Regions from separate parts of the Streptomyces finlayi genome, predicted to be linked through region 2. Evidence: predicted binding sites of a transcription regulator. Region 2 holds the regulator's gene; the other holds the start of a gene.
The links. The regulator HspR, encoded in region 2, represses chaperone genes until heat shock. The targets are predictions, from matches to a motif close to TTGAGNNNNNNNNNCTCAA.
Positions count from the first base shown of each region.

Region 1 (7,295 bases), 1.7 Mb from region 2:
GATCTCCAGCTCGCCGAGGCGCAGGATGCCGCTGCGCGGCGTCACCGCGGCGAGCGCCGCACGTTCCACCCGGCGCAGCAGGACGTGCACCCGGGCGGCCAGCTCACGCATGGAGAAGGGCTTGGTCATGTAGTCGTCGGCGCCGACGCCGAGCCCGACCAGCATGTCGGTCTCGTCGTCGCGCGCCGTCAGCATGAGCACCGGCACCGGGCGCTGGGCCTGCACGCGGCGGCAGACCTCCAGACCGTCGAAGCCGGGGAGCATGATGTCGAGCACCATGAGATCGGGCTGCCACGCCTCGGCCGCGTCGACGGCCGCGGGGCCGTCGAGCGCGGTCTGTACGAGAAAGCCCTCGGCCCGGAGTCTCGCGGCAATGGCGTCAACGATCGTGGAGTCGTCCTCGACCACCAGGACCCGGCGCTGAGCACCAGGGGTGGCCGCGACGCCGTTGTGGGTGGTGTGTGTCTGTTCCATCGCCCCGCCCCTGCCCGTTCTCGCGGGAGCCATTCCCCCCGGAGGCACGGTCTTCGCTTGTGAATGTCGTGGGAGATTCCATGTGCCGGTCAGAAGCGTAAAGGCAGCGGACGGCCCACGGCTACGCAGGGTGTTGCCCCGTGTGAGGACTTCGTGAGGAGTTCGCGGCCCCGGGAGGGCGGATCGTCGGCCTTGTCTGGCTTGGCCGTCGCATACGGGCGATGTGCGTACCCGGTGGGGGCTCAGTGGGTCCGCAGTGCGAGATGGACCACGTCCGGCACACCTCGGGCAACGGCTACTTCTTCAGTGCGTACCGCGCTGAATCCGGCATACCGCATCGACTGCTCGAAGGCGGACGAGGGCTGCGCGGACCAGACGGCGAGGACTCCGCCCGGCGTGAGGCGCTCCTTGCAGACCGCGAGACCGGCCGCGGAATAGAGGCTTCCGTTGTCTTCCGTGACGGTCCAGTCGGGGCCGTTGTCGATGTCCAGGCACAGGGCGTCGTAACGCTCCGTGGTCGTAAGGAGGTGGGCGACGAGGTCCTCCTGCACGATCTCGGTCCGCGGATCGGCCAGCGCAGGTCCCGAGATCCGGTCCAGCGGCCCCTGCCGGTGCCAGTCCACGATCGCCTGTTCCCGCTCGACGACGACGATCCGCCCCCAGCGCTCCTCCCCGGCGGCCCGCACGAGCGAGAACCCGACGCCGAGACCGCCGATGAGTACGGCCGGGGCGGTGCGCCCGGCGGGCAGCGCCGCGAGCGCCGCGTCGATCAGCAGCCGCTCGGACCGTCCGTCGGAGGTGTCCATGAGGAAACACCCGTTGGCGATGATCTCGAAGTCGTCCCCGCGCTCACGCAGAACGACTTCGCCGAACGGTCCTTCGCGGCGGTCGAGTGTGACGGGGGCGGTGCCGGCGGACATGACGTGGGCTCTCCGGTCTCCTGTGGTGACGGTCGGGTCGACCGACCATCCTTGCGTGACCGGCGGCCCGGGACCAGCGAATTGCGGAGACCGCGGCCCAGGAAACAGACGTCCGCGAGCGCGAGCGTGAACGAAGGGCGGCCCGCCCCGATGTACGGCCAGGTCGCCGCGAACGTTCCGGCCAGGGCGAGGAGATAGCAGGCGACCGCTCCGACGGCGCTATCACCCACAGCCAGCCGCCGACCTTCGTACCCCGGTGCGAGCCCGCGGACTGCCAGGCCGTGACGAAGGTGTCCTGCAGTACCTCCCGCACGGTCTCCGGGTCCCCGCACCGCCGGCTCAGCCGGGCGTGGAGCCAGCCCGCGTGCCGGTCGTAGAGCGCGCCGAGCGCGCTCGCGTCGCCTTGAGCGACGGCACGCAGCAGCGCGCCGTCCTCGTCGTCCCCATCGGCCCCCGAAGGGCGCAGCAGCCTCACACCTGCTCTATCGACGGCCGGACGGCGTCCGGTTCACCGGTCCCGCTCTTCGGTGCCCCGGGGTTCAGCGGACCGGTGGGAGCAGGGGCGCGAACGTGACGTCCGCGGCGGCCGTGGTGACCTCGGCCTCGTTACTGATGGCCCACGCCGCGACCCGTGATGCCGCGGCCGCGGGGATCTCCTCACTGATTCCTCGGGCCGCCGGAATGTTGTACGTCGCGTGGGCGTCGTACGGGAGGACAACTCGATAGTCGCGCGCCAGGGCTCCACGGGCCGTGGCCTGGACGCACATCTCGGACATCAAGCCGCAGACGACGAGCCCCCGCACCCCGTGGCCGACCAGCAGGCCGCCCAGCGTGGTGCCCTCGAAGCCGTCGTCCTGCGACTTGCGCACGACGGACTCGCCGGGGCCTGTCCCGACCGGGAGGTGGAGTTCCCAGCCCGGGGTGTGGGGCTCGTCGCCCGCTCCGGTGGGCCCGTCGTTCTGGATGTGGACGACGAGCGCCCCGCTCGCACGGGCCCGTGCGATCAGGCCGGTGGTCCGGTCCAGGAGCAGGGCCGCCCCGGGCACCGCGCCCGCCCCGCTGACGAAGGCGGACTGCACGTCCACGACGAGGAGGGCCTGGAGGGGAGAGCCGGAGAGGGTCATGGCGCCATCATCGCGAACCGGGCCCCAGGTGAGTGATCGCTGCGAGCGAACAAGACTTGGGGAACATTCAGGCGCTCAGGAGCATTGAGTCGGCATAGCTCAACTTGACTGCCGAAGGGGAGATCATGGCTAAGGAGTCCAAAGCGTTCACACCGATCGATCTGCCTGTCCTGCCGCTCGACGACGAGGTGGTGCTGCCCGGAATGGTGGTGCCGCTCGATCTGTCGGACACGGAGGTACGGGCCGCCGTGGAGGCCGCGCAGGCCGCCGCGCGCGCCGGTGGCGGCAAGCCCGAGGTGCTGCTCGTCCCGCGTATCGACGGGACCTACGCGGGGACCGGCGTCCTCGGCACCGTCGAGCAGGTCGGCCGGCTCTCGGACGGGGACCCGGGTGCGCTCATCCGGGCCCGTGACCGGGTGCGGATCGGTGCCGGGACCAGTGGGCCCGGCGGAGCGCTCTGGGTGGAGGGGACCAAGGTCGACGTGCTCGTCCCCGATCCCCTGCCCGGCTCCGCGGCGGAACTGGTCACGGAGTACAAGGCACTCGCCACCAGCTGGCTGAAGAAGCGCGGGGCCTGGCAGGTCGTGGACCGGGTGCAGCAGATCGACGACATCTCCGCGCTCGCCGACAATTCCGGCTACTCACCCTTCCTGACCACCGCCCAGAAGGTGCGGCTCCTGGAGACCGCCGACGCGGTCGCCCGGTTGAAGCTCGCCATCCAGTGGCTCGGCGAGCACCTCGCCGAGCAGGACGTGGCCGAGTCCATCGCCAAGGACGTCCAGGAGGGCGTCGACAAGCAGCAGCGCGAATTCCTGCTGCGGCGCCAGCTCGACGCCGTACGCAAGGAGCTCTCCGAGCTCAACGGGGACCCGGAGGACGAGTCCGACGACTACCGGGCCCGTGTCGAGGCCGCCGACCTTCCCCAGCACGTCCGCGAGGCCGCGCTCAAGGAGGTCGGCAAGCTGGAGCGCTCCTCCGACCAGAGCCCCGAGGGCTCCTGGATCAGGACCTGGCTCGACACCGTCCTGGAACTGCCGTGGAACGAGCGGACCGAGGACGCGTACGACATCCCGGGCGCCCAGCGCGTCCTCGACGCCGAGCACGCGGGACTCCAGGACGTGAAGGAGCGGATCACCGAGTACCTGGCGGTGCGCAAGCGGCGCGCCGACCGCGGCCTGGGTGTCGTCGGCGGCCGGCGCGGCGGCGCCGTGCTGGCGCTGGTGGGTCCGCCCGGGGTCGGGAAGACCTCACTCGGTGAGAGCGTCGCGCACTCCATGGGCCGCAAGTTCGTCCGCGTCGCACTCGGCGGTGTCCGGGACGAGGCGGAGATCAGGGGCCACCGGCGTACGTACGTCGGCGCCCTGCCCGGACGGATCGTCCGCGCCATCAAGGAGGCCGGTTCGATGAACCCGGTCGTCCTGCTCGACGAGATCGACAAGGTCGGCTCGGACTTCCGGGGCGACCCGGCCGCCGCCCTCCTCGAGGTCCTCGACCCGGCGCAGAACCACACGTTCCGCGACCACTACCTGGAGGTCGAACTCGACCTCAGCGACGTCGTCTTCCTGGCGACGGCGAACGTGCTGGACGCCATCCCGGAGGCCCTGCTCGACCGGATGGAGCTGGTCAGGCTGGACGGGTACACCGAGGACGAGAAGGTCGTCATCGCCCGCGACCACCTGCTCCCGCGCCAGCTGGAGCGGGCCGGTCTGGAGCGGGAAGAGGTCACGCTCGACGAGTCCGCGCTGCGCAGGCTGGCCGGCGAGTACACCCGTGAGGCCGGCGTCCGCAACCTGGAGCGGGCCGTCGCCCGGCTGCTCCGCAAGGTCGCGGCCCAGCACGAACTGGGCGAGCGCGAGCTGCCGTTCACCGTCACCGACGAGGATCTGCGGAGCCTGATCGGGCGCCCGCACCACGTACCCGAGTCCGCACAGGACCCGGCCGAGCGCCGCACCGCGGTGCCGGGCGTGGCGACCGGGCTGGCGGTGACCGGCGCGGGTGGTGACGTGCTGTTCGTCGAGGCTTCGCTGGCCGACCCTGAGACCGGGGCGTCCGGACTGACCCTGACGGGTCAGCTCGGTGACGTCATGAAGGAGTCCGCGCAGATCGCACTGAGCTTCCTGCGGTCGCACGGCGCCGAGCTGGAACTGCCGGTCGCGGATCTCAAGGACCGCGGGGTGCACATCCACTTCCCGGCGGGTGCGGTGCCCAAGGACGGTCCGAGTGCCGGAATCACGATGACGACGGCGCTGGCCTCCCTGCTGTCCGGCCGGCAGGTCCGTACGGATGTGGCGATGACCGGCGAGGTGTCGCTGACCGGACGGGTGCTGCCGATCGGCGGCCTGAAGCAGAAGCTGCTGGCCGCGCACCGCGCCGGGATCACGACCGTGGTGATCCCCAAGCGGAACGAGGCCGACCTGGACGACGTGCCGGCCGAGGTCCTCGACGGTCTGGAGGTCCACCCGGTGACGGACGTCCGCCAGGTGCTGGAGATCGCCCTCGCCCCGGCCTCGGCCGGGCTCCGGGAGCAGAGGGTCCCGGCCGCGGTGTGAGTGTCATGCAGTGACGGGCGTGGCATGACGTGCACGGCCGGTACGGACGGCCCGTTCTCCCGGAGGGGAGGGCGGGCCGTTCCGCTGCCACGGGCTCCGCGCCTACGGCCGGTAGACCGTGCCCGGCACGGGCTCCGCGGGAGCCATCAGCTGGGGGACCGTCACGAAGGTGTAGCCGCGCTTCTTCAGCGCGTCGATGATGCCCGGCACGGCGGGCACGGTGCCCTTGTATATGTCGTGCAGCAGGATGACGCCGTCCTTGCCCGCCTGGTCGAGAATCCGCTTCCTGATCAGCGCGGAGTCGTTCGTGGAGTAGTCCTTCGCGGTCGCGCTCCACAGGATCTGCGACAGACCCAGTTCCTCGCAGACCTCGGAGACCTTGTCGTCGGTGCGGCCCTGCGGCGGACGCATCAGCCGTGGCTTCCTGCCGGTGATCGCCGCGATGGCGTCCTGTGTCTTCTCCAGCTCGGCCCGTATCTCGGCGGGCGTCCGGTCGGTCAGGATCTCGTGCGACCAGGTGTGGTTGGCCACCTCGTGTCCCTCGGCTTCGATGCGCCGCACGGTGTCGGGGTACTTGGTCACGTGCTTCTTGCCGAGCAGGAAGAAGGTCGCGGGCACCTTCTTCTCCTTGAGTGTGTCCAGGAGCCGCGGGGTGTCCTCGGCGGGACCCGCGTCGAAGGTCAGCGCTATGCACTTCGCCTTGCGGCAGTCGACCTGCCCGAACGAGCCCTTGGCGTCGGACGCCGCGTCCTGGCGTGCCGAACCGGGCGCCGTGGTCTCCATCGAGCAGCCACTGAGCGCCAGTGTGAGCGCGGTCACCAGTACGGCAGCCAACCCGGAACCGGACGACGTCGTCTTTCTGGGCACAGCAGGTCACTCCTCAAGGCCGGCCGCGCACGGGCTGTGCGGCACGCCGAGGACTATACATAACGCGTATACATAGAGTGTATAGAGGTGCCTCGGGCCGTCGGGCCGGGCGGAGCGGCCGGGCGGTTCCCTGGGGAACTGGGAAATACTGACCGGGCTGCGGCGATGGCCGACGGCCAGGGAAGCTTTCATCGGCGGGAATGCGTATGAGGGGTGCTGACGTGCACGGGAGTGAACGCGGGAGTGAACCCGGCGCGGTCGGCGGGAGTGGTGCGGACCAGGAATTCCTGTCCCTGGAACGGGAGTTGGCCGTGTTCCTGCGCCGGGCGCGGGCCAGTTCCGGCGAGATGGCCCGCGAGGTGCACCCGGATCTGGAGTCCGCCGCCTACGGACTCCTCGTACGGCTGGAGTCGGCCGGCCCGCAGCGGGCCACCGATCTCGCCGGCTACATCGGCGTCGGCAAGGCGACCATGAGCCGCCAGCTGCGCGCCCTGGAGGCGCTCGGCCTGGTGGCCCGTGAACCCGACCCGGCCGACGGCCGCGCCTGGCTCGTCCACCTCACCGACGAGGGACTCGCCCGCTTCCGGAGCGTCCGGGACGCCCGCCGCGACCGCTACGTACGCAAGCTCGCCGACTGGGACCGAGCCGAGGTCGCCGAACTGGCGCGGCTGCTGCACCAGCTGAACGCGCGGGCCGAGGACTGAACCGGCGCGAGCCCGGCCTTCCGCACGGCAGCTCCTAGAAAGCTGCTGAAGATCTTGTGTGGGGGCTGTCCGGCCGTGGGCCGGGCGGCCCTTTCGCTATGCGGTGGGCGGGGTGAGGGCCCAGGTGTCGCCGGTTCGGGTGAGTCCGAGGTGGATCAGTCGGCGGAGGTTGAGGGCTGCTGCGCGGTGGTGGAGCCAGGTGTCGTTCTTCAGGACGCCGCGGTAGGGCACTCTGCGGTTGCCCCGTGCGACGAGCCAGGCGATGGCCCGTTCGACCGGTGGCCGCCAACGCCGGTACTCGGCTTGCCAGCCGGGGCTGGTGGCAGCCTCGTCACGGGCGGCCTTGAGCAGGTCGTACTTGGCGTGGACGGTGAAGACCCGGCCGGTCTTGGACTTCGTGCAGTGTTCCCGCAGCGGACAGCCGGTGCACAGTTTCTTGAACTGGGCCTGGCGTTCGCCGCCCCGGCGGACCTGGCCAAGGGGAACGGTGTGTCCGGCCGGGCAGGTGACCTGCCCGTTCGTGGTGTCGACGTCGAAGTCGTCGGCGGTGAAACCGCCGGGGACGGCCGGCCGCAGCGGTGGTGGCTTGAGGACCAGGTGGTGTCCCTGCTCTTGCAGGTGCTCGCGTAACTCGCCGGTGCCGTAAGCGGCATCGCC
Region 1 covers NZ_CP045702.1:2,308,767-2,316,061, reverse strand. Annotated here, with positions in the region: gene F0344_RS10410 (response regulator transcription factor) at 1-474, opposite strand, end outside; gene F0344_RS10405 (spermidine synthase) at 717-1,394, opposite strand; partial or broken gene F0344_RS10400 (RNA polymerase sigma factor) at 1,612-1,869, opposite strand; gene F0344_RS10395 (isochorismatase family protein) at 1,934-2,518, opposite strand; gene lon (endopeptidase La) at 2,644-5,067, shown strand; gene F0344_RS10385 (polysaccharide deacetylase family protein) at 5,170-5,850, opposite strand; gene F0344_RS10380 (MarR family winged helix-turn-helix transcriptional regulator) at 6,141-6,638, shown strand; gene F0344_RS10375 (IS1182 family transposase) at 6,735-7,295, opposite strand, start outside.
Region 1: lon (endopeptidase La) is a predicted target of HspR. The motif match lies at 2,603-2,621, and genes of this name have one in related genera.

Region 2 (7,295 bases):
TGTCGCCTCGCGGGGCGCGCGGTGCGCGGATGTGTGCGGAGGGCTGGGTGGGAAAACTCACTGGTCAGCCGGAGTGTGAGCACGTTAGTTGAGTCTGATCGACTCAGGTCCGTTGACTCTGGGGCGAGTGTCATGCATCCTTGAGTCAGATCCACTCAAGTATTTAGTTGGAGGAACCGAAATGGCACGTGCGGTCGGCATCGACCTGGGCACGACTAACTCCGTCGTGAGCGTTCTGGAAGGCGGCGAGCCCACCGTCATCACCAACGCCGAAGGCGCCAGGACCACGCCGTCCGTCGTCGCCTTCGCGAAGAACGGTGAGGTGCTCGTCGGCGAGGTCGCCAAGCGCCAGGCGGTCACGAACGTCGACAGGACCATCCGCTCCGTCAAGCGCCACATGGGCACTGACTGGAAGATCGACCTGGACGGCAAGAGCTTCAACCCGCAGCAGATGAGCGCCTTCATCCTGCAGAAGCTGAAGCGTGACGCGGAGTCCTACCTCGGCGAGAAGGTGGCCGACGCGGTCATCACCGTCCCGGCGTACTTCAACGACTCCGAGCGTCAGGCGACCAAGGAGGCCGGTGAGATCGCGGGCCTCAACGTCCTGCGTATCGTCAACGAGCCCACCGCCGCCGCGCTGGCGTACGGACTCGACAAGGACGACCAGACGATCCTCGTCTTCGACCTCGGTGGCGGCACCTTCGACGTGTCCCTCCTGGAGATCGGCGACGGCGTCGTCGAGGTGAAGGCCACCAACGGTGACAACCACCTCGGTGGTGACGACTGGGACCAGCGCGTCATGGACTACCTGGTCAAGCAGTTCGCCAACGGTCACGGCGTGGACCTGTCCAAGGACAAGATGGCTCTCCAGCGTCTCCGCGAGGCCGCGGAGAAGGCGAAGATCGAGCTGTCCTCCTCCACGGAGACCACGATCAACCTGCCGTACATCACGGCGTCGGCCGAGGGCCCGCTGCACCTGGACGAGAAGCTCACGCGCTCCCAGTTCCAGCAGCTCACGGCGGACCTTCTGGACCGCTGCAAGAGCCCGTTCCACAACGTCATCAAGGACGCGGGCATCCAGCTCTCCGAGATCGACCACGTCGTTCTCGTCGGTGGCTCGACCCGTATGCCGGCCGTCGCCGAGCTCGTCAAGGAGCTCACGGGCGGTCAGGACGCCAACAAGGGTGTGAACCCGGACGAGGTCGTCGCCATCGGCGCCTCGCTCCAGGCCGGTGTCCTGAAGGGCGAGGTCAAGGACGTCCTGCTCCTCGACGTCACGCCGCTGTCCCTCGGTATCGAGACCAAGGGAGGGATCATGACCAAGCTCATCGAGCGCAACACCACGATCCCGACCAAGCGTTCCGAGATCTTCACGACGGCCGAGGACAACCAGCCGTCCGTGCAGATCCAGGTCTACCAGGGCGAGCGCGAGATCGCGGCGTACAACAAGAAGCTCGGGATGTTCGAGCTCACCGGTCTGCCGCCGGCCCCGCGTGGTGTGCCGCAGATCGAGGTCGCGTTCGACATCGACGCCAACGGCATCATGCACGTCGCTGCCAAGGACCTCGGCACCGGCAAGGAGCAGAAGATGACCGTCACCGGTGGCTCCTCGCTGCCGAAGGACGAGGTCAACCGGATGCGCGAAGAGGCCGAGCAGTACGCGGACGAGGACCACCGCCGTCGCGAGGCCGCCGAGTCCCGTAACCAGGGCGAGCAGCTCGTCTACCAGACGGAGAAGTTCCTCAAGGACAACGAGGACAAGGTTCCGGCCGACGTCAGGACGGAGGTCGAGGAGTCCCTCACCGAGCTGAAGGAAAAGCTCAAGGGCGAGGACACCGCCGAGATCCGTACCGCCACCGAGAAGGTCGCGGCCGTCTCCCAGAAGCTGGGCCAGGCGATGTACGCCAACACCCAGTCCGAGGGTGCGACGCCGGGTGCGGACGCTCCGGGCGCCGGTCAGGCCGACGGTGACGATGTCGTCGACGCCGAGATCGTCGACGACGAGAAGGACTCCAAGGGCGGTGCGGTGTGACCGAGGAGACTCCGGGCTTCGAGGAGAAGCCTGACGTCCCCTCCGACACCACCCCTGACGGAGCTGAGCCGAAGGACGCCACCCCCTCTCCGGAGGAGGAAGCGTCCCCGGCCGGGGACTCAGTACAGACCGCGGGTCTGACAGCGCAGCTGGACCAGGTCCGTATGGCGCTCAACGAGCGTACGGCCGATCTCCAGCGGCTCCAGGCCGAATACCAGAACTACCGTCGTCGCGTCGAGCGGGACCGGGTCACGGTCAAGGAGATCGCGGTCGCGGGTCTCCTGTCCGAGCTCCTGCCCGTGCTCGACGACATCGGCCGCGCGCGGGAACACGGCGAGCTGGTCGGCGGCTTCAAGTCGGTGGCCGAATCGCTCGAGACGGTCGTCGCGAAGCTGGGCCTCCAGCAGTTCGGCAAGGAGGGCGAGCCCTTCGACCCGACGATCCACGAGGCCCTGATGCACTCGTACGCGCCGGACGTCACCGAGGACACCTGCGTGGCGATCCTGCAGCCGGGGTACCGCATCGGCGAGCGCACCATCCGCCCCGCGCGGGTGGCCGTGGCCGAGCCGCAGCCCGGTGCCACGTCGGCGGCGAAGGAAGAGCAGACAGACGACGAGGAGAGCGGTGGCACGGAGGAGGTCTGACATTCAGTCCGACCACCTCGGTGCACACCGACCGGCCAGGAGCCCGGCCCCAGGGCGGGCTCCTCGGCCGATCGTCCGGAAGGAGGGACGTCGATGAGCACGAAGGACTTCGTCGAGAAGGACTACTACAAGGTTCTCGGCGTCCCCAAGGACGCCACCGACGCCGAGGTCAAGAAGGCGTACCGGAAGCTCGCCCGCGAGTTCCACCCGGACGCCAACAAGGGTGACGCCAAGGCGGAGGAGCGCTTCAAGGAGATCTCCGAGGCGAACGACATCCTCGGCGACAGCAAGAAGCGCAAGGAGTACGACGAAGCCCGCGCGCTCTTCGGCAGCGGAGGCTACCGGGCGGGTCCCGGCGGCGCGGGGGGCAACTTCAACTTCGACCTGGGCGACCTCTTCGGAGGCGCCCCGGGCGGCGGTCAGCCCGGCGGCGCGGGCGGTTTCGGCGGCGGCGGCGGCGGTCTGGGAGACGTCTTCGGCGGCCTCTTCAACCGCGGCGGCGCCGGTACCCGTGTGCAGCCCCGGCGCGGTCAGGACATCGAGTCCGAGGTGACGCTCAGCTTCACCGAGGCGGTCGACGGGGCCACGGTCCCGCTGCGGATGTCCAGCCAGGCTCCCTGCAAGGCGTGTTCGGGCACCGGCGACAAGAACGGCACCCCGAGGGTCTGTCCGACCTGCGTCGGCACCGGACAGGTGTCGCGCGGCAGCGGCGGTGGCTTCTCGCTCACCGACCCCTGTGTGGACTGCAAGGGCCGCGGCCTCATCGCCGAGGACCCCTGCGAGGTCTGCAAGGGCAGCGGACGGGCGAAGTCGGCCCGCACCATGCAGGTCAGGATTCCCGCGGGCGTCCTGGACGGCCAGCGGATCCGGCTGCGCGGCAAGGGCGGTCAGGGTGAGCGCGGCGGACCGGCCGGCGACCTGTACGTCGTCGTCCACGTCGACGCCCACCCCGTCTTCGGCCGCAAGGGCGACAACCTCACGGTCACCGTGCCGATCGCCTTCACGGAGGCGGCACTCGGCGGCGAGGTGAGGGTCCCGACGCTCGGCGGCCCCCCGGTCACCCTGAAGCTTCCGGCCGGCACCCCCAACGGGCGTACGATGCGCGCCCGCGGCAAGGGCGCCGTCCGCAAGGACGGCACCCGCGGCGACCTGCTGGTCACCGTGGAGGTGGCAGTGCCCAAGGACCTCGCACCCGAGGCCCGGGAGGCACTGGAGGCATACCGGAAGGCGACCGCGGAGGAGGACCCGCGGGCGGAGCTGTTCCAGGCTGCGAAGGGAGCTTGAGGTGGACGGCCGTCGACGTAACCCGTACCAGCTGACCGACGAATCACCGGTGTACGTGATCTCGATCGCGGCCCAGCTCTCGGGCCTGCACCCGCAGACGCTACGCCAGTACGACCGCCTCGGCCTGGTCTCTCCGGACCGCACCGCCGGGCGCGGCAGGCGCTACTCGGCCCGCGACATCGAACTGCTGCGCACGGTGCAGCAGTTGTCGCAGGACGAGGGCATCAACCTGGCCGGTATCAAGCGCATCATCGAGTTGGAGAACCAGGTCGCCGCGCTCCAGCAGCGCGTCGCCGAACTCTCCGCCGCGGTCGACGGGGCGGCGGTGGCCATGCAGCAACGCGAGGCCCAGGTGCACGCCTCGTACCGCCGCGACCTGGTCCCCTACCAGGACGTGCAGCAGGCGAGTGCGCTGGTGGTGTGGCGTCCCAGGCCCAAGCGGGTCACGGACTAGGTTCTGTCTGGAGTTCCAGCGCGGGAGAAGGAGCGGCGTCCGGTGCCGTCGAATCCAAGGCGGAGGAGGGAGCGATGGCGGAGCCCTCGCGACTGACGACAACGCCGGAGGCGGCGGTGCCGGACGCCGCGACGCCGCGGGGGAACTCCAGACAGGACCTAGCGGCGCCGTCCCTCAGGAGGCCCGTCACCCGGCTCGTTCCGGGTGGCGGGCCTCCTGCGTGGGCGCGCCCACGGTTTCGACCAGGCCCGACTGGACGAGGAGCGCGCCCAGATGGGTGCGATGCGGGCGCGGCAGGTATGGACGCTGGTGCCGAGCTTGTGCTGGACGGCTGTGAGGATGCCGGGGGCGGTGGCCGGAAGCTGCTCACGAAGGGAGTGGCCTGCGCCCAGAGCATCTCTGGAGGCAGGGAGCGGGGGCGAGTTCGGCGCGGGCGATCCGTCGTCGAGATGGATCAGGACCCGTCGGGGGAGCCGGGAACTCTCCCGGTCAGGAATGCTGGTCCAGGATTCCTGACCGGGCGATCAGGTAGCCGAGTTGGGCGCGGCTGTTGCTGCCGAGTGAAGTGCTCAGCTTGGCGATGTGGGAGCGGCAGGTGCGTACGTTCATACCCAGCCGGCGGGCGATCGCCTCGTCGACGTGGCCCTCGATGAGCAGCTTGGCGATGGAGTGCTGTACGCCGGAGATGCCCGAGGGGCTGGGGTCGTACGGGATCGGTTCCTGCAGGGGGACGGCGCGTTGCCAGAACTGGTCGAACACCTTGACGAGGTATTCGACGATGCCGGGGTGCCTCAGTTCGAGTGCCACGCGGCGGTCGTCGGTGGCGGGTATGAAGGCGACCGTGTGATCGAAGATCATGAGGCGTTCTATGAGCTCTTCGAGCGTGCGTATCTCCACCTTCCCCTCCGCCATGCGGGCCGCGTAGTTGAGGGTCCCGTGGCTGTGGCGGACGGTGTGCTGGTAGAGCGTCCGCATGCTCACACCGCGCTGGGTGAGCATGCTCCCGCGTTCCAGTGCGGTGTTGAGCGCGTCCTCGCTGCGCCCGCCGCCCGGCTGGATCGTGAGGACCTCCGACCGGCACTCGGTCAGGGCGAGTTCGATCGAGGCGTTGATCCGGTCGATGCCTTCGAGCACAGTGATCGCATGGGTGATCGGCGGCGTCTGCGCGCTGATGGCCATGAAAGGCTCGAAGGCTTCGGTGAGCTCCACCGAAAGGCGACGGCGGTCCTGGATCTCCCGTTCGATGGGGTGAAGGCGCTGGGTGAGAGCCGCCGACGGCGGTACGGGACGGAGCCATGTCGGGTCGTCCGGGTCGGGGTGCAGGAGGGCGAACTCCAGCAGGCATGGAGCGAGGCCTACCTCGGTCCGCGCGATCTTGCCTACGCTGAGCGCGCTTGCGTACAGCCGCGCTCCTTCGTCGCACAGGGAACTGACAGGGTGTGGATGTGTCACGTTTGCACCGTTTGTAGTCAATTCTCCACCCCCCAGGAACATGCATCAGCAGGAACATGATGCATCGGTTCTGTGGCATTGACGTGCCTGGATGAGCAATCGTCTTGTCATGCGGGGGAGAGGAAACCTTGGAAGTGAGGACGAAGCCAACTATGGGTAACAGAATGCTTCGCTCGGTGCTTGCCGCGGCCTTCTCCGCCGGGCTGACATTCGGGGCGATGAGTGCCCTGGGTCCGGCTTGGGGAGGCGGGCCCGCGGGGGCGTCGAACTCCTACGCCCAGGCCGCGCCGCCGCCGGATCTGGCGTGGGACAGCGCACCGGCCAGGACGACCGACGGAGCCACCAGTTCGGCACTGCCGCCCGATCTGGCCTGGGACACCGTTCCGAAGCGCGGGTCCGGCGCATGACCACCCCGCCGGACGACCGCACCTTCCGGCGCGAGATGGCCACGGCCTATCGCTCCGGGTGGCACTTCATCGATCTGCTCACGGCACTCCCCCGCCGTGGTGACTCGGTGATGGTCACCCTGTTCGGTGAGCCGATCGTCGTCGTGATGGAAGAGGGCGAGGACGTCCGCGCCTATCGCTGTCTTCGCCGGCCCCGGGGTGCTCCGCAACCGGTCCGCTGTGCCGTGAGGTACGGCATGATCTTCGTCAATCTCGATCAGCGGGACCACGAGCTGTTCGAACCTGAAGCCATCTCCGCCACCCCCCGCAGTGCCTGAACGACCCCCGTCGTTCCATATCGTTCAGGCGCTTCCCCCACACAGCGGCGCCATCGTGACCTGAACACGATGGCGCCGTTGTGCTGCCCGGGGCCATGACGCCGGGGCGGTTCAGACTCTTCCGAGTGCCCGGTCCAGGGCGATCTCGATGACGACCCGTTCCGGGTTGGGCCTCGGTGTGCGCTCGTAGCGCTGCGCGTAACGGCGTACCGCGTCGTCGACGACGTCCTGCTCCGTGCGGATCGTCGCGACGCCCTCCAGCGTCGCCCAGCGCGCCTTCTCCATCTGGCAGACCGCGACCCGTGCCTTTCCCGGCGCGACGGCCAGGACGTTGGCGACCTTACGGCTGCCCTTGCTCGTGATGACCCGGGCGAGCCCGGCCTCGGGGTCGTACGTCACGCCGACGGGCACCACGTGCGGGGTGCCGTCGGGGCGGAGCGTCGTCAGCGTGCATACGTGGCGCTCGCGCCAGAAGGCGAGGTACTCGGGGCTGGGACTGCGTACATCGTGCATGGTCCAAGCGTAGGCAGCCGGGACGCCGTGGTGCGGTGGCGGGGCCATGTGGCGGGCGGTTCACTCGAAACGGGCCCGGGTGGCGGTCCCGTTTTCGTCTTGAGCGGAGTACGCTCAACTTTATTAACGACCGACACGGCATACCGCCCATCGCACGGAGGAGAGAGCGCACGTGGACGCCGAGCTGACCAA
Region 2 covers NZ_CP045702.1:4,056,544-4,063,838, forward strand. Annotated here, with positions in the region: gene dnaK (molecular chaperone DnaK) at 182-2,032, shown strand; gene grpE (nucleotide exchange factor GrpE) at 2,029-2,676, shown strand; gene dnaJ (molecular chaperone DnaJ) at 2,770-3,960, shown strand; gene F0344_RS18805 (heat shock protein transcriptional repressor HspR) at 3,962-4,414, shown strand; gene F0344_RS18810 (helix-turn-helix transcriptional regulator) at 4,904-5,908, opposite strand; gene F0344_RS18815 (hypothetical protein) at 6,085-6,273, shown strand; gene F0344_RS18820 ((2Fe-2S)-binding protein) at 6,270-6,590, shown strand; gene F0344_RS18825 (pyridoxamine 5'-phosphate oxidase family protein) at 6,702-7,103, opposite strand; gene clpB (ATP-dependent chaperone ClpB) at 7,276-7,295, shown strand, end outside.